3 regions of the Stenotrophomonas geniculata genome follow, and region 1 is predicted to be linked to each of the others. Evidence: predicted binding sites of a transcription regulator. Region 1 holds the regulator's gene; each other region holds the start of a gene.
The links. Region 1 encodes FliA, which starts transcription of late flagellar genes. Its sites were predicted from a motif close to TAAAGTTTNNCNNNCNNNGGCCGATAA; they were not measured.
Positions count from the first base shown of each region.

Region 2: RI032_RS11015 (methyl-accepting chemotaxis protein) is a predicted target of FliA. The motif match lies at 6,704-6,730, and genes of this name have one in related genera.
Region 3: RI032_RS02945 (methyl-accepting chemotaxis protein) is a predicted target of FliA. The motif match lies at 6,361-6,387, and genes of this name have one in related genera.

Region 1 covers NZ_CP140571.1:4,286,344-4,296,408, forward strand. Annotated here, with positions in the region: gene flhF (flagellar biosynthesis GTPase FlhF) at 1-829, shown strand, start outside; gene RI032_RS19820 (MinD/ParA family ATP-binding protein) at 816-1,703, shown strand; gene RI032_RS19825 (RNA polymerase sigma factor FliA) at 1,700-2,443, shown strand; gene cheY (chemotaxis response regulator CheY) at 2,501-2,893, shown strand; gene RI032_RS19835 (protein phosphatase CheZ) at 2,893-3,498, shown strand; gene RI032_RS19840 (chemotaxis protein CheA) at 3,501-5,333, shown strand; gene RI032_RS19845 (flagellar motor protein) at 5,435-6,175, shown strand; gene motD (flagellar motor protein MotD) at 6,177-7,193, shown strand; gene RI032_RS19855 (ParA family protein) at 7,198-7,980, shown strand; gene RI032_RS19860 (chemotaxis protein CheW) at 7,977-9,182, shown strand; gene RI032_RS19865 (STAS domain-containing protein) at 9,295-9,603, shown strand; gene RI032_RS19870 (response regulator) at 9,600-9,965, shown strand; gene RI032_RS19875 (chemotaxis protein CheA) at 10,011-10,065, shown strand, end outside.
Region 2 covers NZ_CP140571.1:2,370,170-2,380,234, reverse strand. Annotated here, with positions in the region: gene RI032_RS11030 (protein-disulfide reductase DsbD domain-containing protein) at 1-349, shown strand, start outside; gene RI032_RS11025 (TlpA family protein disulfide reductase) at 346-909, shown strand; gene RI032_RS11020 (PepSY domain-containing protein) at 1,491-4,013, shown strand; gene RI032_RS11015 (methyl-accepting chemotaxis protein) at 4,135-6,675, opposite strand; gene RI032_RS11010 (arylamine N-acetyltransferase family protein) at 6,878-7,717, shown strand; gene RI032_RS11005 (VOC family protein) at 7,782-8,153, opposite strand; gene RI032_RS11000 (response regulator transcription factor) at 8,176-8,814, opposite strand; gene RI032_RS10995 (sensor histidine kinase) at 8,811-9,911, opposite strand.
Region 3 covers NZ_CP140571.1:610,016-620,080, forward strand. Annotated here, with positions in the region: gene RI032_RS02925 (ABC transporter permease) at 1-887, shown strand, start outside; gene RI032_RS02930 (ABC transporter permease) at 884-2,011, shown strand; gene RI032_RS02935 (hypothetical protein) at 2,056-3,426, opposite strand; gene RI032_RS02940 (glycine zipper 2TM domain-containing protein) at 3,572-3,940, opposite strand; gene RI032_RS02945 (methyl-accepting chemotaxis protein) at 4,107-6,329, opposite strand; gene RI032_RS02950 (barstar family protein) at 6,612-7,004, shown strand; gene RI032_RS02955 (glycosyltransferase) at 7,035-8,027, opposite strand; gene RI032_RS02960 (O-antigen ligase family protein) at 8,027-9,304, opposite strand; gene mutS (DNA mismatch repair protein MutS) at 9,542-10,065, shown strand, end outside.

The DNA.
Region 1 (10,065 bases):
CGACGAGCGCCTGCGTGGCTGCCCGGTGCGCGCCACCGCGCTGGACCTGATGGACGAGTACGGTTTCGACGCCGGCCTGGCCCGCGACGTAGCCATGCAGATCCCGCTGGAGACCGAAGCCCACCGTGGCCGCGGCCTGATGCTGGGGCTGATTTCGCGCAAGCTGCCGATCGCCCCGGTCGACCCGCTGGAAGAAGGCGGCGTGATCGCCCTGGTTGGCCCGACCGGCGCCGGCAAGACCACCACCATCGCCAAGCTGGCCTCGCGCTTCGCCGAGAAGCACGCGCCGCGTGATGTGGCCCTGGTCACCACCGACACCACCCGCATCGGCGCCCGCGAGCAGCTGTACGGTTACGGCCGCCAGCTCGGCATCGCGGTGCACGAGGCCAACAGTGGCACCGACCTGGACCAGCTGCTGGAACGCTTGAAGGACTACAAGCTGGTGCTGATCGACACCGCCGGCTTGGGCCCGCGCGACCGCGCGCTGGCCGCCCAGCTGCAGTGGCTGCGTGCCGCCCGCCAGGTGCGCACCCTGCTGGTGCTGCCGGCCAATACCAGCTTCGGCGACATGGACGAGGTGGTCCGCCGCTTCGGTGCCGCCAACCTGCAGGGTCTGGTGCTGAGCAAGCTGGACGAGACCGGCCGCTTCGGCAACGCCCTGTCGGTGGCCGTGGACCATGCCCTGCCGATCACCTGGGTGACCGATGGCCAGGACGTTCCGGAGGACCTGCACCGGGCCAGTGCGGCCAATCTCGTACTTCGCCTTGAAGATTTGCGCCGCGCGGCCGATATGCCCTGCAACCCGGAGTTGAACCATGCCGTCGCGTGAGTACGCCAAGCTGACCAAGACCTTCCCGCTGTCGGCCACCCGCAGCGAGCCGCTCGGCCCTGTGCGCACCATTGCCGTCACTGGCGGCAAGGGCGGCGTGGGCAAGACCAACGTTTCGGCCAACCTGGCCGTGGCGCTGGCCGGCATGGGCAAGCGCACGCTGCTGCTGGACGCCGACCTTGGCCTTGCCAACATCGACGTGATCCTGGGCCTGAACCCCACCTTTACCCTGGCCGATCTGGTCGCCGGCCGCTGCACGCTGGATGACGTCATCGTCGAAGGCCCGAACGGCGTGCTGGTGGTCCCGGCCGCGTCCGGTCGCCGCCACATGGCCGAGCTGGCCCCGGCCGAGCACGTCGGCCTGGTCAACGTGTTCTCCGAACTGGAACGCGAACTGGACATCATGGTGGTGGACACCGCCGCCGGCATCACCGATGGCGTGCTGACCTTCTGCCAGGCCGCGCAGGACACCGTGGTGGTGGTCTGTGACGAGCCGGCCTCGATCACCGACGCCTACGCGCTGATCAAGGTGCTGTCGCGCGAACGCGGCGTGGACCGCATCCAGGTGGTGGCCAACATGGTGCGCGACCCCAACGAGGGCCGCGTGCTGTACGAAAAGCTGACCCGGGTCTGCGAGAAATTCCTCGCCGATGTCTCGCTGAACTATCTGGGCTGTGTGCCGCAGGATGACTGGCTGCGCCTGTCGGTGCAGCGCCAGCAGCCAGTGGTAAAGGCCTACCCGTCCAGCCCGGCCGCGCTGGCGATCACCGAGATTGCCCGTCGCACCGCACGCTGGCAGGCGCCGACCGAACCGCGCGGCGGCGTTGAGTTCTTCCTCGAACGCATCCTCAAGCAGCGCGGGGTGGCCGCATGAAAGGCGCAGCCCAGTACCGGGAAGTCCAGCGCACGGCGGCCAACGAGGTCATCGCCCAGCATTCGGACCTGGTGCGGCGCATCGCCCACCACCTGGCCGCACGCCTGCCGGCGAGCGTCGAGGTCGACGACCTGATCCAGGCCGGCATGATGGGACTGATCGAAGCCTCGCGCAGCTATGACGCCGACCAGGGGGCTTCGTTCGAGACCTACGCCTCGATCCGCATCCGCGGTTCGATGATCGATGAGATCCGCCGTGGCGACTGGGTGCCGCGCTCGGTGCACCGCCGTGCACGTGATGCCGCCGCCACCATCCGCCGCCTGGAACAGAGCAGTGGCCGTGCCGCCAGCGCCACCGAAGTGGCCGCCGCGATGGAGATGCCATTGCCCGAGTACCTGCGGCTGATGGAAGACGCTGCCCGTGGCCAGGTGCTGAGTCTTGAATCGCGCATCGAGGACCAGGGCGAGCTGGACACCGTGGCCCAAGGCGGCCCGACCCCGCAGCAGGTGCTGGAGCGCGGCGAGTTCGGCCGCGAGCTGGGCAAGGCCATCGGCCACCTGCCCGAGCGCGAACAGCTGGTGCTCTCGCTGTACTACGAGCAGGAACTGAACCTGAAGGAGATCGGCGCGGTGCTCGGCGTGAGTGAGTCGCGGGTCTGCCAGATCCACGGCCAGGCGGTACTGCGCCTGCGTGGCCGGCTGAAGCTGTTCGAGGCCGCCGACGCCGGCCTCGAAGAATGAACATCCCCGAGGCGGCTGCCCCCGGCCGTCCGGAATGAACAACAAAGGAATTCTGCTTTGAACAAGAACATGCGCATCCTGATCGTCGACGACTTCTCGACCATGCGTCGAATCGTCAAGAACCTGCTGGGCGATCTGGGCTTCACCAATACCGCCGAAGCCGAGGACGGGCATGCCGCGCTGTCGCTGCTGCAGAGCCAGCCGTTCGATTTCGTGGTCACCGACTGGAACATGCCGGTGATGACCGGCATCGAGCTGCTCAAGGCGATCCGTGCCGATGCCAAGCTGAAGACCCTGCCGGTGCTGATGGTCACCGCGGAAGCCAAGCGTGAACAGATCATCGAAGCCGCCCAGAGCGGCGTGAACGGCTACATCATCAAGCCGTTCACCGCGCAGACGCTGGAAGAGAAGCTCGGCAAGATCTTCGAACGCCTGGCGGCCAGCGCCTGATGGATACCACGGTCGACAAGAGCGCCCTCGCCCTGCGCCTGCAGGAGGCCCTGGACGCACTCGAGTCCGGTGACGAAGCCGCCTGGCGGCAGCGCATCGACGGACTGGTCGCGCTGCGCACGCAGCCGATGATGAGTGGGCTCTCGCGGCTGGCCCGCGAACTGGGGCAGGCGCTGGGTGAACTGCCGACCGTGCCGAGCGAAGCCGGGGAACTGGACGATGCCTGCGCGCGCCTGGACCACGTGGTGGCGATGACCGAGCAGGCCACGCACCGCACCCTGGACCTGGCCGAGGAATGCCGCAGCCTGACCGAACAGCTGCGCGCCGAAGGCCTGCAGCCGGGCCAGGACGCGCAGCTCGAGCGCATCCGCCACAACCTGACCGAGATCGCCCTGACCCAGAGCTACCAGGACCTGACCGGGCAGATCATCCGTCGCGTGGTGGGTATCGTCCGCCGCGTGCACGAAGGCTTCGGCGCACTCGGCCTGCCACCGGAACAGCATCGCACCGACCCGGAACTGGCCGGGCCGGCACTGAAGGGACTGGACCGCCACGCGGTCTCGCAGAACGACGCCGACGACCTGTTGTCGGATCTGGGGCTGTAAGCATGAGCGCGGTATCCGACGACATCACTGCCGATTTCATCATCGAGGCACAGGAAATCCTGGATCGCCTCGGCGAACAGCTGGTGTCGCTGGAGCAGGCACCGCAGGACAGCGATCAGCTCAACGCGGTGTTCCGCGGCTATCACACGCTCAAGGGCGGCGCCGGATTCCTCGGCGTCACCGCCATGGTCGAGCTGTGCCATGCCGCTGAAGAAGCGCTGGGCGCCGCGCGTGCCGGCCAGGCGGTGCTGCAGGCCCATCACTTCGACGCGGCCCAGCAATCGCTGGACTACCTGCAGTCGATGCTGGATGCAGTTTCCTCCGGCACCGAGCCGGGCTATGCACCGCCGGACCTGATCGCCCAGTTCGACGTACACGGCGGTGCCGTGGCGGCACCCGCCGCCGCAGCAGCACCCGCCGCGGGTGGCAGCGACCTGATCACCGACGACGAATTCGAGGCCCTGCTCGACCAGCTGCATGGTGGCAACGCGCCGACCGCGGTTGCACCGGCGAAGAAGGCCGACGACGGACTGATCAGCGAAGACGAGTTCGAAGCCCTGCTCGACCAGCTGCACGGTGGCGCCGCACCGGGCACCAAGCCTGCTGCCGCCATGGCACCGGCGCCGGCTGCAGCCCCGCGCCCGGTCGCCGCACCGGCACCGGTGGCAAAGCCGGCCGCCAAGCCGTTGGCCGAGGCCGAACATACCGTACGCGTAGACACCAAGCGCCTGGACGCGATCGTCAACCTGATCGGCGAACTGGTGCTGTCACGCAATCGGCTCAAGACCCTGCGTGCACGCCTGCGCGATGAAGAATTGGACCGCGCCGTGTCCACCCTGGACATCGCCACGGCCCGCCTGCAGTCGGCGGTGATGCGTACCCGCATGCAGCCGGTGGGCAAGGTCTTCTCCCGCTTCCCCAAGGTGGCCCGCGACGTCGCCCGCTCGCTGAAGAAGGAAGTGGACCTGGAACTGATCGGCGCCGAGACCGAGCTCGACCGCAACCTGGTCGAAGCGCTGGCCGACCCGCTGGTGCACCTGGTCCGCAACGCCATCGACCATGGCGTGGAAATGCCCGACCTGCGCGAGGCGCAGGGCAAGCCGCGGATGGGCCACGTGCGGCTGTCGGCGCAGCAGGAAGGTGACTACGTCAGCATCGAGGTGCAGGACGATGGCGCCGGCATCGACCCCGAAAAGCTGCGTGCCAAGGCACGCGAGAAGGGCCTGATCGATCCGGAGGCGGCCGCGCGCCTGAGCAGCGAGGAATGCCTGCACCTGGTGTTCCTGCCCGGCTTCTCGACCAAGCAGCAGGTCACCGACATCTCCGGCCGCGGCGTCGGCATGGACGTGGTGCAGTCACGCATCCGCGAACTGAGCGGCCAGATCCAGATCCAGTCGGAGCTGGGCCGTGGCAGCCGCTTCCTGATCCGCGTGCCGCTGACCCTGGCGATCCTGCCGACCCTGCTGGTTCAGGCCGGTGAGGACGTCTACGCGCTACCGCTGGCGCGCGTGATGGAAGTGCTGCACGCACCGCGCACGTCGCTGGGCTGGTTCGATGGCCGTGCCGTGCTCGATCGGCGCTCGCACACCCTGCCGCTGGTCGATCTGCGCCAGTGGCTGGATGTGACGCCCGCCGCCTCGCCCCTGCTGACCATCGTGGTGCTGCAGGCCGGCGAAGCGCGCTTCGGGCTGGTCGTGGACCAGGTGCGCGGGCGGGAGGAAGTGGTCATCAAGCCGCTGCCGAAAGCCCTGCGCGGCCTGCGCGGTTATGCCGGTGCAACCTTGATCGGCGATGGTCGCATGGCCTTGATCCTGGATGTGGACGGGCTGCGATGACCCTCGCCGGGCCCTGCCCGGCGACCCGAAAACTGTGACTACCGTCTGTACGCGATCTACCGGTGTCTCAAGTCCCATTCATACACGCCGATACCGGAACCATGGATAGACTCAGCCTCATTGGACTCTTTCTCGCCCTGGCCTCGCTGGTCGGTGGCAGCATCCTCAAGGGCGCCGGCCTGGCGTCGTTGTGGTCGCCTGCCGCGTTCGTGATCGTCATCGTCGGCACCGTCGCCGCGATCCTGCTGCATACCTCGCCGGCAGTGTTCAAGCATGCGTTCAAGATCGTGCGCTGGGTCGTGCGCCCACCGCACAGCGATCGCCGCGAACTGATCCAGCAGATCGTCGAGTGGAGCAACATCGCCCGCCGCCAGGGCCTGCTGGGCCTGGAGTCGCAGGTGGAAGCGCAGCAGGACCCGTTCCTGCGCAAGGGCCTGCAGCTGCTGGTCGATGGCGTTGAACCCGAATCGATGCGGCACATGCTGGAAATCGAACTGGGCAGCCAGGAGCATCAGGACCAGGCCGGCGCCAAGGTCTTTGAAGCGATGGGCATCTACGCACCGACCCTCGGCATCATCGGCGCCGTGCTCGGCCTGATCGCGGTGATGAAGAACCTGGCCGACCCGAGCAAGCTCGGCCACGGCATCGCTGCCGCGTTCACCGCCACCATCTACGGCATCGCCTCGGCCAACCTGCTGTTCCTGCCGGTGGCCGCCAAGCTCAAGAGTGTCATCTCGCACAACACCCGCGACCGCGAAATGGTCATCGAAGGCCTGATCTCGATCGCCCAAGGCGAGAACCCGCGCAACATTGAAACCAACCTCTCCGGCTTCCTGCACTGACATGGCCCGCCGCAAGCACCACGAAGAGCACGCCAACCACGAAGCATGGGCGATCCCCTATGCCGACCTGATGACGCTGCTGCTCGCCTTCTTCGTGGTCATGTACGCGATCTCCTCGGTCAACGAGGGCAAGTACCGGATCATGGCCGACGCACTCACCGATGCCTTCGGTGGCGCACCGCGCACCATCAATCCGGTGCAGGTGGGTAACAAACAGGTGCAGGGTGGCGGCTGGGACAGCCCCTCGGTGATCAAGTCCGGCACCAAGATCGGGCCCTCCGCGCCTGCACCGTCGCACGACCCGACCCTGCTGCCGTCGATGGCCTCGCAGATGCGCATGCCGGTGTCGGTGCACAACCAGGAGCAGATCGCGCGCGCCGAGCGCCAGCTCAACAGCATCGCCGACCGCCTCACCGCCGCACTGGCGCCGCTGATCGACCGCGGCATGATCAGCGTGCGCCGCACCGAGCTGTGGATCGAAGTCGAGATCAACAGCGACATCCTGTTCCCGACCGGCTCGGCCGCGCTGGACGTGCATGCGCGGCAGACCCTGGCCAGCCTGGCCGAGGTGCTGCGTGACGTGCCCAACAGCGTGCGCGTGGAAGGGCACACCGACAACGTGCCGATCGCCACCGCCACCTTCCCCTCGAACTGGGAGCTGTCGGCCGGACGCGCCGCCAGCGTGGTGCATCTGTTCGCCGACCAGGGCGTGCAGCCGTCGCGGCTGGCGATGGTCGGCTACGGCCAGTTCCGCCCGCGCGAAGAGAACGACAGCGCGCAGGGCCGCAACCGCAACCGTCGGGTGATGGTCATCATCCTGGCCGACACCTCGCATTCGGTGGACCCGCTCGGCCAGCGCCTGAACGCAGCCACCGGCGCCACCGACAGCACCGCTACCGAACAGGCCGCCGCAACTCCGGCCAGCGCCCCCACCTCCCCCATCGCACCGGTGAAGTTGCCGCCGGTGCCGGCTGGCAGCCGCGTCGGCGCCGCCGTTCCCCCGGCAATGAAGGAGTAAACCGATGCGCATCTGGGCAGTCGCCAACCAGAAGGGCGGAGTCGGCAAGACCACCACCACCCTCGCCCTCGGCCGTGGCCTGGCCGCGCTTGGCCATCGCGTGCTGCTGATCGACCTCGATCCGCACGCCTCGCTCAGCCGCGCCTTCGGCGTGCCGGTCGATCCGCCGCCGGCCGGCGTGCTGGAACTGTTCGGCGCACCGCCGGCCGATCTTTCCAGCCTGTGCCATGCCAGCAGCATCCACGGCCTGGACTATGTCTGTGCACAATCCGCGCTGGCCACATTGGAACGCCGCAGCGCCAACCAGCCCGGCCTCGGCCTGGCCCTGCAGAACGCGCTTGCCCGCCATCAGGGGCAGCACGACTACATCCTGCTGGACTGCGCACCCACCCTCGGTCTGTTGATGATCAACGCACTGGCCGCGGCCGACCGCCTGATCATTCCCACCCAGGCCGAGCCGCTGGCTCTGCATGGCCTGGAGGGGATGGTCCGCACCGGCGAGATGGTCGAGCGCTCGCGCCGCCGCCCGCTGCCGATCTCGATTCTGCCCACCCTGTTCGACCGCCGCACCCGCGCCGGCAACGAATCGCTGCGCACGATGCAGGATCGTCACGGCACCCGCGTGTGGGAAGACGCCATTCCCATCGACACCCGCATCAGCAACGCCGCCGGCCTGACCCTGCCAAGCGTTGGTGAGGACTACCCGGGCCGCGGCCTGGCGGCCTACCGCCGCGCCCTGAACTGGATCCTCGGCGAGGATGCCCGCGCCCTGGAGCAGGCCGCATGAACAGCACCGGCGTACTGGACGACTATCTGGACGAACTGCTGGGCGAAGCGATCGCCGTGGCGCCACCGGCTGCACCGCCGCCGGCAAGCGACGAAGCGTGCCCGGCGATTGCAGCGGACGCCGAACGCGAGCCGACCTGGGACGATCTTCCGGCCGAAGTGATCTACGAGACCGACACCGCGGCCACCACACCGATTGAGGACGACGCTGCGCTGGAAGCTGCATTCGAGGCCGCTGCTGGCGCGCCCGAGCGCGAGCCGACCTGGGACGACCTGCCGGCCGAGGTAATCTACGAAACGGAGACTGTTGCTGCTGCCCCGGCAGAGGACGACGCAGCACTGGAAGCCGCCTTCGAGGCCGCCGCAATGCCTGTCGCCGCTCCCGAGCGCGAACCGACCTGGGATGACCTGCCTGACGAGGTGATCCACGAGACGCCCCCTGCTCCGGCTGCCGCCAAGGCAGGTCCGGAACCCACCTGGGACGATCTGCCGGACGAAGTGATCTACGAGACCGATACGGCCGACAGCCATCGCCTCGCCCACACCGACAGCCCCGGCCTGCAGGCTGCATTCGAGGCCGCAGCAGGCGGCGAGGACGTTCCTGCGCCACCACCGGCCGTAGTCGCAGCACCCGCTCCAGCGGCACGCACCGATGCCGCGCCGCCACCGCGCGTGGCCGTGGACGCGCCAGCAGGCAACCGTCCGAACAGCTGGCAGGAACTGCAGGCACAGGCACATCGGCCCGCCAGCAGTCCGCATCCGCAGAACCGACGCGCCGGCGAGCGCACCTCGCGCTGGCTGCGCATGCGCTGCGGCACCCAGGCCTATGCACTGGAACTGCTGAAGGTGCAGGAAGTGGTGCTGCCGGTGCCGCTGCTGCCGTTGCGCGGCACCGCACCGGCCATGCTCGGCATCATGAACCTGCGCGGCCAGGTGGTGCCGGTGATGGATCTGGGCCTGCACCTTGGAGCCGCGGCCGCCGAAGACGACTCACAGACCCGTATCGTGGTCCTGGAAGAAGACGGCGAGACCATCGGCCTGCGCGTGTCTGCGGTGGAAGATGTCGCCAACCTCACCGATTCGCAGATCGAACCGCCCGATACCGCGCGCATCTGCCAGATCTCCAACGACCTGTTCCGCGGCGTCGCCCGGGTCAGCCAGCGCCCGATGATCCTGCTGGATGCCACGCGGCTGTTGAGCTGAGTCGGCGCTTTGCGCCGACGCGTTGCCTGTCGGGGACGCACCGCGTCGATTCCCCTAAAGAACCCCGCCGGGGTGCCGTTATGGATCACGGAACCGTTTGTCCGGAGCAACGATGAGCACTGTCGAACTGGGTGGGGATCTCGGCATCGAGAGCACCACCGAGCTCAAGAACCGCCTCGCCCCGCTGGTGGCGCAGGCAGGCGAGCTGACCCTGGATGCAAGCCAGGTCGCCCGCATCCACACGGCCGCCGTGCAGGTGCTGTGTGCGTTCGTGCAGGCCCGCCGCGAGGCAGGTCTCGGCACCGGCTTCCACGGTTGCACTGCAACCTTCCGTGACGCCGCGCGCCTGCTGGGCGTCACCCAGGCCCTGGGCCTGGACGTAACCCATGACAACCTGAAATCTGTGGAGAACGCTGCATGAGCGCACGTATCTTGGTGGTGGACGATTCGGCGTCGATGCGCCAGATGGTTTCCTTCGCCCTCACCTCGGCCGGTTTTGCCGTCGAAGAAGCCGAAGACGGCGCGGTCGCGCTCGGTCGCGCCAAGGGCCAGCGCTTCAATGCGGTGGTCACCGACGTCAACATGCCGAACATGGACGGCATCGCGCTGATTCGCGAACTGCGCCAGCTGCCGGACTACAAGTTCACCCCGCTGCTGATGCTGACCACCGAATCGGCCGCCGACAAGAAGTCCGAAGGCAAGGCCGCCGGCGCCACCGGCTGGCTGGTCAAGCCGTTCAATCCCGAACAGCTGGTCGCCACCGTGCAGAAAGTGCTGGGCTGATCGCCCGCCACCGCTCCCCCTCTTCGCTTCCGGACCACCACTGCCATGAGCATGGACCTGCAACGCTTCCACGCCACCTTCTTCGAGGAGAGCCGCGAAG
Region 2 (10,065 bases), 1.9 Mb from region 1:
CAGCGACAACGTGGTCGAGTACTCGCCGCAGTTGCTGGACCGCCTGCGCGCCGACAACCGCGTGGTGTTCGTGAACATGACCGCCGACTGGTGCGTGAGCTGCAAGGCCAACGAGCGCGCCGTGCTGTCGCGGCCGGAGTTCAAGGAACTGCTCAAGCGCACCAACGCGGTGTACATGCGCGGGGACTACACCAACGTCGATCCGCAGATCACCACGTTCCTGGAAGAGCACAAGGCCGTGGGCGTGCCGCTGTACGTGGTGTACGGCCCGGGCGCACCGCCGACCGTGCTGCCGACCCTGCTGACCCAGGCGGTGGTCGAGGAAGCGCTGCTGCGCACCGCACGATGAAGTGGCAACGGCCAGCGCTGCTGTGGACAGCGGTGCTGGCCGCCGGCCTTGGACTGTGGGCCGGGCATCGATTGGCTCCTGCGCCGGCTGCGCCTGAGGCCATGCCAGCGGCGCCCGCCGTTGCGGCTGCGGCACCCGCCTTGCAGGTTGGCGACAGCCTGCCCGCATTGTCGCTGCCCGATCTTGATGGACGGCCGCTGGACCTGCGCCAGCACGCTGCCGGTCGCCCGCTGTTGATCAATGTCTGGGCCAGCTGGTGCGCTCCGTGCGTGGAAGAAATGCCGGAGCTTGCCCGCTTCGCCCATGCCCAGGGCGACAACGGCGTGCAGGTGCTGGGCCTGGCACTGGATACCCCGGAAGACGTGCGCGGTTTCCTGCAGCGTGTCCCGGTGGATTACCCGATCGTGATCGAGACCCCGGGGCCGCGCGATGCCAGCGTGCAGCTGGGCAATACACAGGGCCTGCTTCCCCACAGCGTGCTGTTCGATGCACAAGGGCGGCTGGTGAAGGCAAAGCTGGGACCATTCGCCCACGGCGAGATCGACAGCTGGGTGAAGTGAGGGGGGTTTTTGCAGGGCTTGCAGCCCTGCACCCGGCTCAATGCAACGCCAACAGCCAAAGCGGGCGTTCCGCGGGTTGGCGGGGCGATGTCGGAGTGCGGGGACGCTGCAAGTACGTCCCTGTAAGCTTGGCAGCCGCATCCATGCGGCTGACACCCCGCACTCCGACACCGCCCCACCTCTGACAGATCTTCGCGGCTGTTGGTAGGTGTCGACCTTGGTCGACACATCTGTCAGATATCGATATTCAGAACGGAGTCAGACCCCGTTCCGACAGATCGCGGAAAACTGTCGAAGGCGGGGTGGGTCCGGTTGCGGGGGTGTCCGCGGCATGGATGCCGTGGCCAAGGCTACAGGGACGTACTTGCGCCGTCCCCCTCAACCGGACCCACCCCGCCAACCCACGGAAAGCCAGCTTTTGACGTTGACGTTGCTCCGGCTTGTAGCGGGTGCAGGGCTGCAAAGCCCTGCAACAAAACCCTCCTTGACCGTAGCCCGTCCGCCACGGAGAATTCCGCGACTAATTCTCATTTGCTGTTGCGCAGGATGCGGGCGGCAGCCTTCCTGGCCCTCCTCCTTCGATGTTCAAGAACGTCCTGTTCCAACTGCACTGGCTGCTGGGCATCACCGCCGGCGCCGTACTGGCCGTGATGGGCCTCAGCGGCGCCGTGCTGTCCTTCGAGGATGAACTGCTGCGGGCGGCCAATCCCGGTTTCGCCGAGATTGCCGAGCACCATGCCGACGGTCAGCTTCCGCTTGAACTGAGCGAGCTGGTGCCGCTGCTGCAGGCCGACAGTAATCGCCCCCTGCAGCGCCTGCGCGTGGATGCCACCGGGCTGCGGCCCTCGGTGGCACGCTTCGCCGGTGGCAAGGAACACTGGGTCTACTTCGATCCGTACAGCGGCGAGCGATTCAGCGCCCTGCGCGGGCAGGCGTTCTTCGATTTCGTCGAGGACCTGCATCGCCACCTCGCCGCCGGCGAGCGCGGCAAATGGATCACCGGCAGCTGTGCGATCGCCCTGCTGTTCTTCACCCTGTCCGGCCTCTATCTGCGCTGGCCGCGGCGCTGGTGGCACTGGCGCAGCTGGTTGGCGGTGGAATGGAAGCGCAGCGGCCGTGGCTTCCTGTGGAGCCTGCACTCGGTGGTCGGCACGTGGGTGCTGCTGATCTACCTGATGAGTGCGCTGACCGGCCTGTGGTGGTCCTTCGACTGGTATCGCAGCGCCGCCAACACCCTGCTTGGCGTCGCACCGGCCGCCAAGCACAAGATCGCCACCGGCGCCGCCCTGAACCTGGAACGCGTCGAAGCCACGCTGTACGCACTGCCCGGCGTGCGCACCGGCTACATCGACCTGCGCCTGCCGGAGAAGCCCGGGCAGGCACTGAATGTACGCGTGATGGCCGGTGATCCGTCGCAGCGCGGCGGCCAGCATGACCGCGCGCATGATCTGCTGCAGCTCGACCCAGGCACGGGTGCCACGCTCGATGCCCGCCCCTATGCACGCCAGGGCGTCGGCGCGCAGCTGGCCACCAGCGTGTTCGCGCTCCACTCGGGCAGCTACTTCGGCGTGCCCGGGCGTGTCGTGGTGATGCTCAGCAGTTTGGGCATGAGCCTGTTCTTCATCACCGGCTGGATGCTCTATCTGGACCGCCGACGCAGCCAGCGCGCTGCGCGTGGCCTGCGCCAGTCGCTGCCAGCAACGCCTGCCGATGGCGGTGGCACGCCGTGGCTGGTGGTGCATGCCAGCCAGAGCGGACTGGGCGAACAACTCGCATGGCGCGCAGCCGCGCAGCTGCAGGCATCCGGTCATGCGGTGCAGGTGCTGCCGCTGGCCCGCGTCGATGCCGTGCAGCTGGCACGCACCGCGCAGGCGCTGTTGGTACTGAGCACCTTCGGCGATGGCGAACCACCGGATGCGGCGCGAGGTGCTGCACGACGGCTGATGGCACAGACACTCGACCTGTCAGGCCTGCAGTTTGGACTGCTGGCGCTGGGTGATCGACAGTACCCGCACTACTGCGGCTTCGGCCGCCAGGTTGATGGCTGGCTGCTCGGCAACGGCGCGCGCCCGTTGTTCGACCGCATCGAAGTCGATGCCGCCTCGGTCGCGGCGCTGCGCCAATGGCAGCTGCAGCTGGGCGCGCTGACCGGCATCGCCACCGATGACAGCGTGCTGCCGGCGGCCACGCAGATGCATGAGTGGCGGCTGCTCGGCCGCGACCGGCTCAACCCGGGCAGCGTGGGCGGCGCCATCTGGCGCATCTGTCTTGCGCCACCGGCCGAGGTGCAGTGGCAGGCGGGCGACATCCTGCATATCGCGCCCCGGCACAACGCGCGGCATGCCAGCGCGGTGTTGAAGGCACAGGGGCTGGATCCGCTACAGCCGCTGCTGGTGGACGGCCACCCACGCACCCTGCTGGCGCTGGCCAGTGAACGCGAGCTGCCCGAGGCCGACGCCGCGCTGGCGGTGCAGGATCCGTGCCTATGGCTGGCCGGCCTGCCGATGCTGCCCGGACGCGAATATTCAATCGCCTCGTGCACCGAGGATGGCGCGGTGGAACTGGTGGTACGACTGGTGCACGACGACACGGGCCGCGCCGGGCTCGGCTCGGGCTGGCTGTCGCTGCATGCACCGATCGGTGCCAGTCTCGTCGCCCGCGTGCACCGCAATCCCGGGTTCCACCGCGTCGCCGGTGCACCGATGGTGCTGATCGGCAACGGCACCGGCATCGCGGGCCTGCGCAGCCTGTTGCGCGAAGCCGCGCATGCGGGCGAGCACGGGCACTGGCTGCTGTTCGGCGAACGCCAGCGCGCGCATGACTTCCTGTTCGCCGACGAGATCGAGGCCTGGCAGGCCAATGGTCATCTTGCGCGGGTGGACCTGGCGTTCTCGCGCGATGGCGACGGTGGCTATGTACAGGATCGCCTGCGTGCGGCGGCCGATGCCCTGCGCAACTGGATGCAGCGTGGTGCAGTCATCCACGTGTGCGGTTCGCTGCAGGGCATGGCCGAAGGCGTGGACCAGGTGCTGCGTGAAGCACTCGGTGATGAGGCGGTGGAAACACTGCTGGAGAACGGCCGCTACCGTCGCGACGTGTATTGATTCCTGCCAGCGCGCATTGGCCTGAGCCGAGCATGGGCTCGGCTCTACAGTGTGCCTGCAGCCGATGTAGAGCCGAGCCGACGCTCGGCTGATTCCCGGCCAGCCGACAAGGAACCGCAGGCTAGGCCGCCGCAGCGCGCGCCTGTGGCATCGACTGCAGACGGAACGCGCCCACCGCTTCCGCCAGCGCATGCACCTGCGCCTGCATCTGCGCTGTCGAAGCACCCGCCTCTTCCACCAGGCTGGCGTTGCGCTGGGTACTGGCTTCCATCTGCACGATGGTCTGGTTCACCTGGGCGATGCCGGCATGCTGGTCCTGCGACGCGCTGCGGATACCGGCCAGCAGATCCGCCAGTTGCTGCACGCTGCCGACAATCTCGCCCATCGTGGTGCCGGCCTGTTCGGCCTGCTGGTTGCCCTGGCCCACACGCGCCACCGAATCCTCGATCAGGCCCTTGATCTGTTTGGCCGCCTCCGCGCTGCGTTGTGCCAGCAGGCGCACTTCTGCGGCCACCACGGCGAAGCTGCGGCCCTGCTCACCCGCGCGCGCGGCTTCCACCGCAGCATTCAACGCGAGGATGTTGGTCTGGAAAGCGATGCCATCGATCAGCTGGGTGATGTCGCCGATCCGTCGCGAGGCCTCGCTGATGCCCTGCATGGTCGCGACCACCTGGCCAACGGCCTCGCCACCGCGCTGGGCCACTGCCGCCGCGCCCTTGACCAGCACGTCGGCACGGCCCGCGGCATCAGCATTGCGGCCAACGGTATCGGTCAGCTCGTGCATCGACGCCGCCGTCTCTTCCAGGTTGGCCGCCTGCTGTTCGGTACGCTGCGACAGGTCATGGTGACCGGCAACGATCTCGCCAACGCCGGCATCCAGGCTGGACGTGGCGTGCTGGATGCGGGTGACGATGCGGCCCAGTTGCGCGACGGTGGCGTTGGCATCGTCGCGCATGCGTGCGAACACGCCCTGCAGCTCACCTTCCATGCGCACGCTGAGGTCGCCGCGGGCCAGCGCGGCCAGAAGCGCCTGCAGATCGCCGAGGTTGGTCTCGAAGGTGGTCAACAGGCGATTGATGCTGGTCGACAACGTACGCACAAAGCCCTGCTTTCCCTCCAGCGCGATGCGCCCGTGCAGGTCGCCGTGCGCGGCGGCGTCGACCAGTGCGGCCACTTCGGTTTCCAACAGGGTTTCCAGCGCACGGCTGCGCCACTCCACCGCCACACCAAGGAAGTGACCTTCGTCGATGATGGCGTTGGCAATCAGCTGGTAGCGCACCCCTGCATGGCCGATCTCGCGCTCCTCGCGCTGGCGCACACCGGCCAGGCTGGCCAGTGCCGGATGCAGGCGCACCGCATCGCTCGCCACCAGATCTTCAACCTGGAGGTCAAGCTGCTCCAGCAGCGCCGGATTGGCGTAGGCGACCTGCCCTTCCGCATCAATCACCATCAGCCCGGTCTGCGCGCTGTCCAATGCCTGGCGCACCCGGGTATTGCCGCGCGCCACGGCACGCTCAGTCTCGATGCGCGCACGCAGGCGCTGCTGCATGTCGACCAGGCGCTGGGCCAGCTGGCCGATCTCATCATTGGCGTTGTAGACGCGCAGGGTGGTGTCGAGGCGGTCGTCAGCGATATCGCTGGCGAAACGCAGGGTGTCCTGGATCGGCTGGCGCACCGCACGCAGCACCAGCATCAGGCTGGTGATCAGCACGCCGGCCACCAGCAGCAGGGTCAGTGCGAACAGCACGCTCATCGTGCGTGCGCCGGCCTGCTGGCGCGCCTGCGCCGTGGCCAGCGCCGCCACCTGCGCCTGCTGGAAGGCGGCCAGCGCCGGTGCTACGCCCGCGGCGGTATCCAGCAGCGACTGCGCTTCCACATCCAGGCCGACGCGGGCAGCGGTATACCCCAGCAATGCGGCCTGATACGCCTCCATCCCGGTGCGCAGGGTGTCCTGCGCATCTGCGGGAAGGCCCGCCAGCGCGAGGTCGAACGGCAGCTTTTCCTCGCTGGCGCGGTCGGCGTGAGTGGAGTCACCGTCGACCAGCAGCAGTGCCTCCTGCCTTCGCATCTTCTGCAGTGACAACGCCAACGACGGCCGCTGCAGCGCATCCACCTGTACCTGCAGGGTATCGGCGGCCTGCTGCAGCTGCGCGGCGAGGCCGGCATCACCACGACCCATCTCGTCGACACGTTCGAACAGGGCGGCCACACCCTGCGAGAACGCGTCGGCGGCTTCGGTCAGCGCCTGCAGGGCCTTGCGCCGGCCAGTATCCATCGGCGTCGCGCGCAGCGCCTGCAGATCGACCTGCAGTGCCTTCTGCGTGGCCAGCAGCTGCGCGCGGTCGGCATCATCGAAACTGCGTGCATACTGGGTCTGCAGGCGACGCGCTTCGGCCACCCGCGTGGACAGGCTGGCGGCCAGATCGCTGCCGCGCTGGTAGCTGGCCTGGCTGCGCGCAGCCAGTGCGTTGGCATGGCCGGTCCAGGCGTAGACAGCGGCGATCGCGACCAGGCCCAGGCCACAGACCCACAGGGTCGCCTTGAGCTTGTTGGCCACGCTGAGCCGATGCGGCTGCAGCCAGCGCAGCAGGCCGGGGGACGCCGAGTGCAACGCGGCAAGGCGCGTGCGCAGGGACCGGAGGTGGGGGACAACGGCCGACATGACAGACTCCAGGCGGAAAGACGCACCTGTATCGGCCGGATTCAGGGCAACTTTAGCGCCTTCTTCGTCCGGGTCCCCCCGTCGCGGGTGGACGCGGCCTTTGTACAGGGTGCAAGCGACGGGGGCATGACGCGGGCGCCGCGCTTGACCTCAACCCCGGTTGGGGGAGCACAGTGGACGTTCCTCCCCGCCCGGTGCCTCCATGACGACGCTCGATGTCCCCCGCTACCTGCAACGCCTGCAGCTGGATGCGCCGCCACCGCGGACCCTGGCCGGCCTGACCCTGCTGCAGCAGCGCCACAACGCACTGCTGCCCTTCGAGACCCTCAGCTGCCTGCTGCGCGACGCGGTGCCGATCGACCTGGACAGCGTGCAACGCAAGCTGCTTGACGACCGCCGCGGTGGGTACTGCTTCGAACTCAATGGCGGCCTGCTGGCCCTGCTGCAGGCACTGGGCTTTGATGCGCAGCCGCTGAGTGCGCGCGTGCTGCTGGCAGCGCATGACGGCGAACTGACCGCGCGTACCCATCTGCTGCTGCGCGTGCATGTGGATGGGGACGACTGGCTGGTGGATGCCGGTTTCGGCAGCCTGACCCCGACCGTGCCGCTGCGGCTGCACGATGCGCAGCCGCAGGCCACGCCGCATGAGCGCTATCTGCTGCAGCGTCTGCCTGACGAGGGCGACTTCGTGCTGTCAGCCGAATCCAGCGACGGCTGGCGGGCGATGTACCGCTTCGATCTGCAGGCGCCTGCACCGATCGACAACGTGGTGGGCAACTGGTACGTATGCACCCACCCCGATTCCAGCTTCCCGGGCCAGCTACGCGTGTCGCTGACCGGACCGGACTGGCGCCGCACCATCGGCAGCGGCAACTACACCGAGTACCGCCCCGGGCAGGCGCCGGACAAGCGCCCGCTGCATGATGTGGGTGATGTGCGTGACGTGCTGCAGCAGCGCTTCGGCATGCAGCTGCCGGACGACCCGCGACTGGACCCGGCCATCAATGACTGGCTGCAGCGCTCGCGCGCCGCGACCTTGTAGGGCCGAGCCCATGCTCGGCTGAGCTGGAGCGGCTGGGCCAACAGCAGCCGAGCGTGGGCGGGCTCTACAGAGCTGCGCGTGCCTGCAGCGCAATGCGGTTGCCTTCGCTGTCGCGGATCTCGGCCACACGCCAGTCACCCGCGTCGGCCGGGCCGAAGCGCAGCTCAGCTCCCGATTGCAGTGCACGGTCGAGGCTCGCATCCAGGTCATCGACGCCGATGTAGATGCGGGCGCCCTGCTCGGAGGGCCGGTAGTCCGCGCCGTGCACCAGCGCAATGCTGGCACCGGCGGCGTCATCGGAGAACGGCAGGTAGGCCATCCGGCAGTCGTGCAGCACGATAGGTTCGTCCACCGCGACCTGCAGCCACCGCTGGTAGAACGTGATGGCCCGGTCCAGGTCACTGGCCGGGATTTCCACATGCAGGATCGGGTTCACTGGCACGCCTTGCTCGGTCCACTCAGATGATGCGCAGGGTAATCGCCTTCAGCACTGCACGGGTGCGATCGCGGGTGCCCAGCTTGTCGAGTATGGCCGACACGTAGTTCTTCACCGTGCCTTCGGCCAGGAACAGGCTGCGCGCGATTTCCTTGTTGCTGTATCCACCAGCCAGCAGGCGCAGAATCGCCACTTCGCGTTCCCCGAAGGTATCGGTGGGCGGTGCTTCGTCGTGGAAGCGGTAACGGGCGCGCACCGGCTCGGTGCTGACCGGCAACAGCAGGGTTTCACCCGCGGCGACGCGCTCGATCGCTTCACGCAGGTCTGCGGGCACGGCGTCCTTGAGCAGGAAGCCCTGTGCGCCGGCCTCGCTGGCACGCAGCAGCAGATCACTTTCATCGAAGGTGGTCAGCAGCAGGCACGGCGTGGCATCACCGCGCGCGCGCAGCTGGCGCAGTGCCTCGATGCCGTCCATCCCGGGCATGCGGATGTCACTGAGCACCACATCCACGCGCTGGGCAGCCAACGCGTCCAGCAGCGCCTGGCCCTCTTCGGCCTCCAGCACCACGTCTACCCCCAGGCCCTGCAGCAGCGCGCGCAGACCCGCACGCACCAGCGCCTGGTCATCGGCCAGGGCAACGCGGATCGCGGCGCCACTCATGCCGGCAACCATGCGGTCAGGTGCATGCCGCCCTGTGCGGTTCGCGCCAGCTCCAATCGCCCCTGTACGGCCGCCAGGCGCTCGCGCATGCCGGCGATGCCATTGCCCTCGCGGATGCGTTCGGCGCGCTGGCCGTCATCGCGGATATCGATACGCAACCGGGAATCCTCTTCACTGATCGTCAGCCAGACGGTGTCTGCATTGCCGTGGCGGGCGGCGTTGGTCAGGGCTTCCTGCACCAGCCGCAGCACGGTCTCGGCCATCAACGGGTCAGCCACGCGCACCCCGTCGCCGATCTGCAGCTGCAGCTTTGGTCGTGGGAAGGGTGCGGCCAGCGCATGCAGTGCGGTGGCCAGATCGAGGCCGCGATCATCGCGCATCGATTGCACCACCTGGCGGATGTCGGCCAGCAACTCGCCGGACAACCGTTCCACCAGCACCAGTCCCTCGCGGCCGGCCAGTGCTGGGTCAGCGGCCAGGGCGCGCAGGTTGAGCCGCATCGCGGTGAGCTTGTGCCCAGCCACATCGTGCAGCTCACGCGCCAGGCGCAGGCGCTCGGCATCGCGTGCGCTGTCGGCCAGCAGCGCGCGGGTAGCCAGCAGGTCGGCGTTGACCCGGGCCAGGTCATCGCGGGCCAGCGCCGTGCTGCGGGCATAGTGGGCGGTCAGTGCGGCGAAGGCCTGGAAGCCGCCATAGAGCAGAACGACCAGCAGCGGCTGGCTGAAGCCGCTGTGGCGCAGCGCGGCATACACCGCCAGGTTGGCCAGCAGCGCAACGCCCAGCACGAAGCGCGGCGACCAGTGCTCGGCCAGCTGTGCGACCAGCACCACCAGCAGCACCGGAGCAGTTCCGGTACGCGGCTGCAGCGCAACCAGCGCAACCGCCAGCAGCGCCTGCAACACCGCAGCGACGGCGCGCACGCGGGATGGCATCGACGCCCAGCCGTGCACCACGAACAGCAACAGGAACACGGCAAGCAGCAGCAGGCTCAGCCCGGCACCGTTGCGCTGTACAGCGAACGACAGGCCCACCGCCAGCACGGTAACCAGGCCGGCAAGGCTGAGAGGACGCAAGAGATGGCGGAACAGGCTGGGCATGGCCAGATGCTGACCGCCGCACACGCCGGCGGCAATGGGTCCGGCGCAGAAAGTGACTTCTGGCACGTCGAATCGATGACCACTGGCCCTGAACCCCGTGCACCGCGCCACGCAGACTGGCGCCACACCGCCACACACACTTCCGGAGCCACTG
Region 3 (10,065 bases), 810 kb from region 1:
TGGATGTGTTCGCCATCGTACTGGTGCCGCGCGATGTCACCCGGCAGGCGCTGCGCGGGCGCCAGGGCACGGTGTTCGCCTATTACAACGCCACCTACATGACCACCGGCCAGTCGGCGTCGCGCGACATCGGCGACGCGGTTTCCGCGTGGAACGCACGCCTGCTGCGCGAGCGCATCGGCCTGCAGGTCGGCCCGGGCAAGCTGCGCGCGGCGCCGATCGCGGTGCAGTCGGACATCCTCTACAACCCGGCACGCAGCTACGAACTGTTCCTGCTGCCACTGATCTTCCCGGCGGTGCTGTCACTGGTACTGGCACTTGCCGTGGCCGGCAGCCTTGGCCGCGAGATCCGCGACGGCACCCTGCCCGCCTGGCTGGGTCGCACGCCGTGGTCGGCGATTGCCGGCAAGGTCGCGCCGTACACTCTGCTGTTCTCGTTGTATGGCGCGCTCGGCATTGGGTACCTGGCCTGGCTGCGCGGCGATGGTGTGGCCGGCAGCGTGCTCGTGCTGCTGCTCGCACAGCCACTGTTCTACCTGGCCACGGCCGCCTACGCGTTGTTCTTCGTCGGCGTCACCCGCGACATGGGTACCGCGCTGTCCGCGGTCGGCCTCAGCATCGGCACCGCACTGGCATTCTCCAGCGCCACCTTCCCGGTGCTGGATGGCCCCCTGTTCACCCGTATCTGGCACCAGTTGCTGCCACTCAGCGCCTACATCAAGCTGCAGACCCAGCAGCAGTTCATCGGTTCGCCGCTGCAGGTTTCGATATGGCCGCTGACCACGCTGTTGTTGATGTTAGTGGTGGCTGGCGGCATCGGCGGCCTGCGCCTGATCGCCTTCGCGCGTACCCCAGAAGCCGCACAGCCGGCGGGGGGCGACGCATGAGCGCACTGTGGCGCAGCCTGCGGCAGACCCTGATGGCGGTCCTGTGCGACCGCTACGCGATCGTGGTGATGGTCGGCGCGGTGATCTTGTATTCGTTCTTCTACCCGGCCGCGTACCGCCACCAGGTGGCCGGCAACCTGCCGGTGCTGGTGGTGGACGAAGACCACAGCGCGACCAGCCGCGCGCTGCTGCGAAAGCTCGATGCACTCCGCGTTGCACGCGTGGTCGGGCAACCGGCCGACATCGACAGTGCACGCCAGCAGCTGGAAGCCGGCCACGCCGAGGGCATCGTACTGATCCCGGCCAACCTGGAGCGCGACATCCTGCGCGGCCATCCGGCCAAGCTGGTGCTGCTCGGCAACGGCGCCTACCTGGGCCGTGCCAGCTGGGTGCTGGGCAGCGTGGCCGATGCACTGGGCGCGTTCGGGCGTGAGGCGGTAGTCGGCCAGGCGGCCTTCATGGGCGCACCGCAGGCACCGCCGGTCACCCTGGTGCAGCGCCCGCTGTACAACACGCAGGAAGGCTATGGCAGCGCCATCGTGCCCGGCGTGGCCGAGCTGATCGTTCACCAGACCCTGTTGATGGGCATCGGCGTGCTGCTCGGTGGCCGCCGACTCGCGCTGGGCCGGCGCCTGCGCTTCGACCTGCCAACGCTGGCGGGCATGGCATTGGGCTTCAGCCTGATCGGCCTGTTCGGTCTGTTCTGGTACGCCGGCTTCACCGCGTGGGTGCAGGACTATCCGCGCGGCGGCAATCCACTGGGCCAGTTGTTGGGCGGCACGCTGTTCATCGCCGCCACGGTGGCGTTCGGCCTGTTCGTCGGCAGCTTCTTCCGCACCCGCGAACGCGCCTTCCAGTACATCATCGCCACCTCGATCCCACTGTTTTTCCTGGCCAACCTGTCGTGGCCGGCGGTGATGACGCCGCAACCGCTGGTCTGGCTGGCGCAGCTGCTGCCGACCACCTCGGGCATCAACCTGATGGTGCGCCTGAACCAGATGGACGCCCGCCCGGCTGAAGTCGGCCACGAACTGATCACTCTCACCGTCCTGCTGCTGCTCTACGGCAGCCTCGCCGCCTGGCGCCTCCTCGAAAAAAAGGGGACGAAGGGGATTGAGTGGTAAACGGCAAGGTCGGGGGATGCGGCTCAATCCCCTCCGCCCCCTTTTCAGGGGTCGGGCGCGTACCAGAACGGGATGCGGTACTCGCGGCGTCGCTCCGGGCCGCGCTCGCCCCCTTCGGCATTCCAGACCAGGCTCAGGTCATGGCGACCCGGTGCCAGCGTCGCCATGGGCAGATAGCCCACCAGGCCACGCATGTCGAGATCGCGGCGCTCCATCGGTATGAAGGCGTGCAGGTCAACCGGCGTGCCATCCAGCTGCACCCGCCACAACCGGGACAGGCACTCCACCGCTGCGCTGGCAGCCTTTGCGCCAGTCGCTTCATTGCGTGCGGCGGGCAAGGCGGTGCAGTGCTGGCGCGCCAGCGGGTTGTCGCGCTGGGGGCGGTGTGGAATGAACACACGCAGGCGTGAACCACTGATAGTGTCCGACGGGATCATCGGGTACGGCAGCAGCTGATCGTGCGCCGAACGCATCGATTCGTAATGCGCGCTCAACATGCCGTGTTCGACGGCCTCGTCGGTCATCACCTGGTAGCGGTTGAACAGCGAGAACTTCACCGAACCCAGCACCTGCACCCCGCCCAGCACCATGGCCACCATCACCGCCAGCAGATAGACCGCCGTGAACGAACGCGAGCGCAGGTTGCTCTGCAGGGTCAACTGCATGGTCTGCATCAGGCGCAGCAGGGGAATCCGTTGCAGGCCCGCCAGGAAGCGCTGCAGCCACCGCTGCAGGCCGTCATAGGGCTGGTCGCGCCGCTGCCGGCGCGCAATGACACGCTCCAGCAGTGCAGGAACCAGTGCGAGTACAAGCAGGCTGACCAGCACGGTACCGACCACGATCATGGCCACACGATCGGAACCGCCGGCAAGCGCACTGATCGCCATCGCCACGCACAACGTCAGCACGGCCATCACCAGGGTGCCGGCCAGCGTCTGTACCGCCAGCAGCGTGGTGGAGAAGAGCATGGTGGCCAAACGATCAGCGCGTTCGATGCTGCCGTCCAGGCCACTGTCGCGCGCCTTGAGGAAAGCGCGCGATACCGGGCCCATCTGCGGCAGCCGTTCCCAGTCGATGCCCTTGGGAAAGTGCGATTTCAGCCCGATCAGGCCTATCCAGTACCCGCGCACGGTCAGGTGCGCGATCAGCGCTACCGCCAGCACGTAACACATGCCCACGCTGATGCTGAAACCAAACCACAGCACCTGGAAGTACATGCCTTCCGTGTGCAGGCTGCTGCGCGCCCACGCATCGAACAGGTAGCCAGGCACCGCCAACAGTGCGAACGCCAGCAGGCCGGAAATGAACAGTTCCAACTCATCGGTACGCTCACGCAGCCGACCGAAGCGCGTGCTCGCCTCGGGTCCGGGCTCGGCAACCGGCACGTGCGACTCTGCGACGGGCAATTCGTTCACAGGGCATTCATCCTTGGAGATCGGCGCAGTATAGGCGCGACACAGCGGCCGGCGATACGGGGCCCCACAACGAGGAACGCCGGCACGGGGCCGGCGTTCGAGGAACTGCGTTGCGGAAGGGGGATTACGCTGTTGGCATCATCGGTCAGCGGTAAACGCGTTCGCAGCGGCGTTCGACCACGCGGTCGCCGTTCTTCTGCTGGCTGTTGCCCTGGATCTGGCGGCCGGCAGCGCCGCCCGCTACGGCACCGGCCACGGTGGCCAGCTTCTTGCCGTTGCCACCGCCCACCTGGTTGCCCAGCAGGCCACCAATCACAGCGCCAGTGGCGGTACCGGCGATGCGGTTGGGATCGCGCGAATTACGCTGCACTTCCACGTTCTTGCAGACCACGCGGCTGCCGTCATTGAACTTGCGTCCCTCATCGCGCGGCCCATAGGTCTGCGCGCCGGCCACCGACGAAGCCGCCAGCAGGGTGCCCAGCACAAGCAATCGGGTCGAGGTCTTCATGGCCATCTCCTGAGTTCCGGTATGGCACCAGTGTCCTCCCGCGGTTGGCAACCGGGAGTGAAATGCGCGTGTCCGCCACTTCATCGGCCATCGCACGTTCAGGAAGAAAATCCGCGCCCATCGCGACCAGCCGTCGCGATGGGCGCCGTCTCCCTGCCGACATTGCCCTCTGCTAGAACTCTTCCCAACCACCCGCATTGGCGGCCAGCGTCGGCTCAAGCCGCGGCGACAGCACCGCAGGCCGGCGTACCGGCGCAACCGATGCCGCCACGGCTGCCAGCGCCGGGCGTACTGCGGCGGCGGCGGTCACCGCCCCCGTGCGGAACACCGACACGGCTTCGGCCAGCAGGTTCGCCTGCTCCTCCATCGAGCGCGCTGCGGCACTGGCTTCTTCGACCAGCGCGGCATTCTGCTGGGTGGTCTCATCCATCTGCACCACCGCCTGGTTGACCTGTTCGATGCCCGAGCTCTGCTCCTGGGAGGCAGCAGAGATATCGGCCATGATGTTGGTCACGCGCTGCACCGAGGCCACGATCTCGCCCATCGTGGTGCCGGCCTGGCGGACCAGCGCCGAGCCGTCTGCGACCTTGCCGACCGAATCCTCGATCAGGCCCTTGATCTCCTTGGCCGCGCCCGCCGAGCGCTGCGCCAGCGTACGCACTTCGCTGGCCACCACTGCAAAGCCTCTGCCCTGCTCGCCAGCACGCGCAGCTTCGACCGCCGCGTTCAACGCGAGGATATTGGTCTGGAAGGCGATGCCATCGATGACCGAGATGATCTCGGCGATCTTCTTCGACGCGGCTTCGATGGCCGACATCGTGGTGACCACCTGCCCGACCACTTCACCGCCCTGCGAGGCAACACCATGCGCGCCGATGGCCAGCTGGTTGGCCTGGCGTGCATGCTCGGCGTTCTGCTTCACGGTAGAGGTCAGTTCCTCCATCGACGCTGCCGTTTCTTCCAGGTTCGCCGCCTGCTGTTCGGTACGCCGCGACAGGTCGGTGTTGCCCGAGGCGATCTCGCCCGCTGCCAGGTTGATGCTGGAAGCACTGGCCTGGATACGGCCCACGATCTGCTTGAGCTGATCGACGGTGGCGTTGCAGTCATCACGCATGCGCGCGAACACGCCGTGGAAATCCCCCTGCATGCGCACGGTCAGGTCGCCGCGCGAGATGGCCTGCAGCAGGGTCGAGACCTGCACCAGGTTCTCGTCGGTGGTCTGCATCAGGCGATTGAGCCCTGCCACCATGTCGCGGAAATCGTAGGCGAAGCGATCTTCATCACCGCGCAGGCTGAAGTCGCCTGCCGCGGCCGCTGTCGCCAGCCGGCGGATCTCGCTGTTGATCGCCGACAGGCTGGACTTGGTTTCGTCCATCGCCTGGGTGATCGCCGCCTTCTCGCCGGGCAGCGGGTCCATGTCCACCGACAGATCGCCGCGTGCGTAGTGCTTCATCACCTCGATCAGCCGGTTCTGTACCTGCACGTGCGATCCAACCAGCGCATTGGTCTCATGCACCATGCGCCCGTAGTCGCCGGGGAATGCGCTCTCGTCCATGCGGTAGCTGAGGCTGCCGGCATCGTGCTGGCGTGCCAGCTCGCCCTGCGCCGCCATCACCGACTGCAGCTGTGCCTGCATGCGCTGCATCGACTTCAGCAGCTGGGTCACCTCGTCGTTGCCGGTGGCGTCGATGCTGCTGTCCAGGCGGCCACTGGCGATGCCGTCGGCCAGCTTCACCGCGCCTTCCAGCGGACGGGTCAGGCTGCGGGTGATCGCCCAGGCCGCCAACGTGCCCAGCAGCAGGCTCAGTGCCCCGAACGCGATCGACAGCGTGCCGGTCCACGATTCGGTTGCGCGGTACTCTTCGCGGCTGCGTTCGGTCAGTGTTTCCTGGTGGCGCAGCAGGGCCGAGATGGATTCATTCCAGGCCGTTGCCAGACCGTGCTCGGCCAGCAGCTCCTTCGCTGCCCCATCAAAATCCCCCACCTTCATGCGCTCATGCAGTTGCTGGGTTGATGCATCGGTGGCCTTTCGTGCCGCCTCGATGCGCGCGACCAGGGTATCGCCGGTGGCGTCACGCGGAATCTTGATGTACTTGGCCCAGATACCGTCATAGGTCCGCGACAACTCCTGGGCACGCTGGTAATCCCTGTCGAACTCATCACCCCGCTTGATCACCATCAGGCGGCGATGCATCAGCACCGCGTTGTTGGTATCAAGCATGTCATTCAACAAACGCATCTTGACCATGTTGACGTCCACCACTTTCTCGAACTGGGCGGATTTCAGCTGATTCCCATACAGCACCAGGCCAACGATGGCCATGATGAACAGCAGCAGCAGACCGAAGCCGGCGCCAAGCCGGGATCCCACACGGAGATTACGTAAGGCAAGCATCTCAATTCCCTTGATCGTGGCCGTACGTTCGATGGCGGCGCAGCGAAGGGAAACTTTACGGGACTTTATATATGGACCGATCCAAATATATGGAACTGTGCAGGCAGTCAGAAAACAAGGCGGCGGATAATGGCGCCATATCATTATCGAATACCGCTGACACGCCAGCGCCCGATGAAAATCACGCAGGCTTAACGCCATAATCATGCCAGCTCCATCCGAAGCGGCCCTGGATTATCTGCGCCGGACACAACCGCCGCCCGGGAGGGCTACAGTCTGCAGATGACACGGATCCTGCACATCGAAGGCGCGTCCATCAACGACATCGCCAGCCTCTACGTGGAAATCAATCGCGTGTTCATGGCCGACGAAGACTGGCAACTGGGCGCAAGCCTGGATGCGCTTGATGACCTGCTTCACGGCGGCTACGGCGCTCTCGCAGGCCATGCCATCGCCACGGTGGTGTGGCGTGACATCGCCCACAGCCGCGATGCACTGGGCCGCGAGACCACGCGCGCCTGGCTGCAATCGAAACTCGCTCAGGGCGGCAGGTTCAACGGTGCGGCCATCCACGCTCAGTTGACGGCACTGGCGCTTGGCCAGGGACAGACCTACTTCGAGATCGTCATGGAGATCTTCGGCAGCCATCCGCAGATCACCCTGGTGCCTGGCTGAGCGGGCTGCAGCGACCAGCCCCACATCAGCTCAGAGCTTGGCCAGGGCATCGCCCAGACGGCGCGGGAACGCCACCTCGCTGGCCAGGTGCCATGCGCGTGCATTGGCGCCCAGCCGGGTCCACTCGGCCTCATCCATCGCCAGCGCGCGCTCGACGGCCTGTTCCAGCGCCTTCTCATCCACATGCCAGGTCCTGGACAGATGGCAGGGCTCGCCCTCGTGCGCGGCAACCAAGATGCCGCGGCTGTCGTCGATCATCTGATTCATCGGCGCGCCGTCACAGGTGATCACCACCGCCCCGCAGCTCATCGCTTCCACCAGATAGTGGCCCCAGCCTTCGGTCTGCGACAGGCACAGGTGGAACGCATGTTCGTTCTGCAGGCGCTGCACCTCTTGGTCGGGCAGCCGCTCGCGGACGATTCTCAGGTTCGCGGCACCGCCCTCATCTTCGTCCGAAGGGCCGCCGCGCAGGATGGTCAGCAAGGGCCATTCGGGGTGCCGTTTCCAGACATTGACGAGTGCAGCCGTTCCCTTCATACGGCTGGTACCGGCCGCATGCAGGAAGCTGCGCGGCCTGCGCGGCACTGCCGGGTCGTAGCGGTCACGGCTGCAGAAACCGACTTCCAGCGCGCGCATGCCCAGCGCGTTGAAGATGCGCGTGGCTTCTTCGGTCTTGGTCAGCAACGCATCGAACCGCGGCAGGATCCGCAGGCTGCGTGCGGACACCCATTCCGGATTCGGGATCAACAGATTGACGTTGGCCAGTCCGAAGCTCGCCGGCCGGACATGTTCCAGCGAGATGTTGACGTCGAACCGGGCGGGCGTGCGCCCCAGGCTCAGCCACGAGGCCAGCAGCCTGCGCAGGCGCATTCCGCGGAGTTTCCAGGCGCCACCATTGCGCACCGCGTCCAGGCGGCTGACCGTCACCGTGTGCCCGAGCTGCTGCAACGAGCGCTCGATCACCTGGATGTCATGGGACAGGCCACGCTGGTTGTCGGCGGCCAGCAGATGGATATGCGCCATCAGGAGGGACTCCCTGGCCGGATCAGGTCACGCGCCGGCAAGGCGGTCGCCAGCATGAAACCCAGCACCAGGTAGAAATAGAACGAATGCGGCATCGCCCGGTAGAACACGTTGTCCGTGAACGCCGAAAGCGCATAGACGATGACCACGGCAAGTCCGGCGGTGGCGATCATCGCGGTGATGTCGTCGGCGTGGCCGAGACGTCGCACGAAATGGATGCCGGGCAGGATGAAGACCAGCAGCATGATCAGCAGCAACGGCACGCCACCGGTCACCGCCGCTTCCAGGTACTCGTTGTGTGGGTGGTTGTAGCGGAAGATCGACTCGGACACCTCGCCGCGGGCGATGCCCTCACGTGCATAGGTACCGAACTGGTTCAGGCCCACCCCCGCCACGGGATGCTCGGCGAAGGCGTCGACGGCCACGCCCCACATGGCGATGCGCTCGCGGACCGAGCCGACCTCGTTTTCCTGGTTGAACCCGGAGATCTCGCCACTGACCTCACCGAAGCGCTGGATCACCTCATGGTTCAGCACCGAGGTGGCGCCGACCACGCCAATGACCAGGGCACCGACGAAGGCCAGTGCCCCCCGCCAGCGCCGGGTGCGCCGGACGTGCACCGCAATCACCATCAGCATGGCGGGAATGAACGCCAGGATCGGCCCGCGGCTCTGCGCCAGGATCGAACCATAGACGCCGACGGCGATGGCCACGCCGTGCAGCCAGCGTTCGGCCGGATGGACATTGGGCTGGATCAACCGGATGACCGAGAACAGCGCCATGCACAGCGTCACCATGGTGAACTCGATGGCGGTCCATTCGCCGCCACTGAAACCGTGCGCGCGTTCAAGGCCCATCACGTGGTGCTGCACGATGCACGACCCGCCGAAGACCAGGGTGGACAGGGCGAAGATCTTCCAGATCAGGCGCCAGTCCAGCGCAGTGGCGAACACCGCAGCGGTGCCCAGGTAGAGCAGTGTCTGTGCCGGAAGGTCCAGTTCGTTCCAGCGCAGCCCGTGCCAGAGGATGCTGTAGAAGGCATAGGCCAGGCGCAGGAAGCAGACGATCACGATGAACCGGGCGATGCGGTAGCGCAGGCGGACATCGGGCTGGCGGCGGATCAGAACCACGCCGGTGACCAGCAGGGCCAGCAGCAGCACCGCCTTCAGCAAGGTGTAGGGTGCGGAGCCGGCAAGCGGAACGATGGCGACCAGGATGCTCAGCAGGACGGTACGCCAGGTGTAACGAGGTTCGGCGGCCATGCAGGCTGCAGTCATGCTTGTTCTTTCCATCAACGCCCGCCCGGGATGAGTCGCCCCGGTTTCCATGGAGGCCGCTTGGCGGAAATCGCCGGGGCTGACACTACCGTGGGGCCCCGTGGAAATCAACCAAACCGCAGGTGTACGGGGGCCTGCGTTGGCGTACGGACAGTCGCGGGCAACCGCCCTTGTCTCTGGGCTTCCGGTCGGGATCATCGACCGCCCCAGGTCGCTACACTAACGATCTCTCCGGCCATGCCTGCGCGTGGCCACGCCCCCGACGCCCTGCCAAGACGCGAAACGCCCCAAGTGACTGATACAAAAGACAACACCAGCAACGCCAAGGCGTCCAAGGACCACACCCCGCTGATGAAGCAGTTCTTCGCGGCCAAGTCCGATTACCCGGACCTGCTGCTGTTCTTCCGCATGGGTGACTTCTACGAACTGTTCTATGACGACGCCCGCAAGGCGGCGCGCCTGCTCGACATCACCCTGACCCAGCGCGGCAGCTCCGGGGGCGCACCGATCCCGATGGCCGGCGTGCCGGTACATGCCTATGAAGGCTACCTGGCGCGGTTGGTGGCACTGGGCGAGTCGGTGGCGATCTGCGAACAGATCGGCGACCCGGCGCTGGCCAAGGGCCTGGTCGAGCGCAAGGTAGTGCGCATCGTCACCCCCGGCACGGTCACCGACGAGGCGCTGCTGGATGAACGCCGCGACACCCTGCTGATGGCCCTGTCGCGCAGCAAGCAGGGCTACGGCCTGGCGTGGGCCGACCT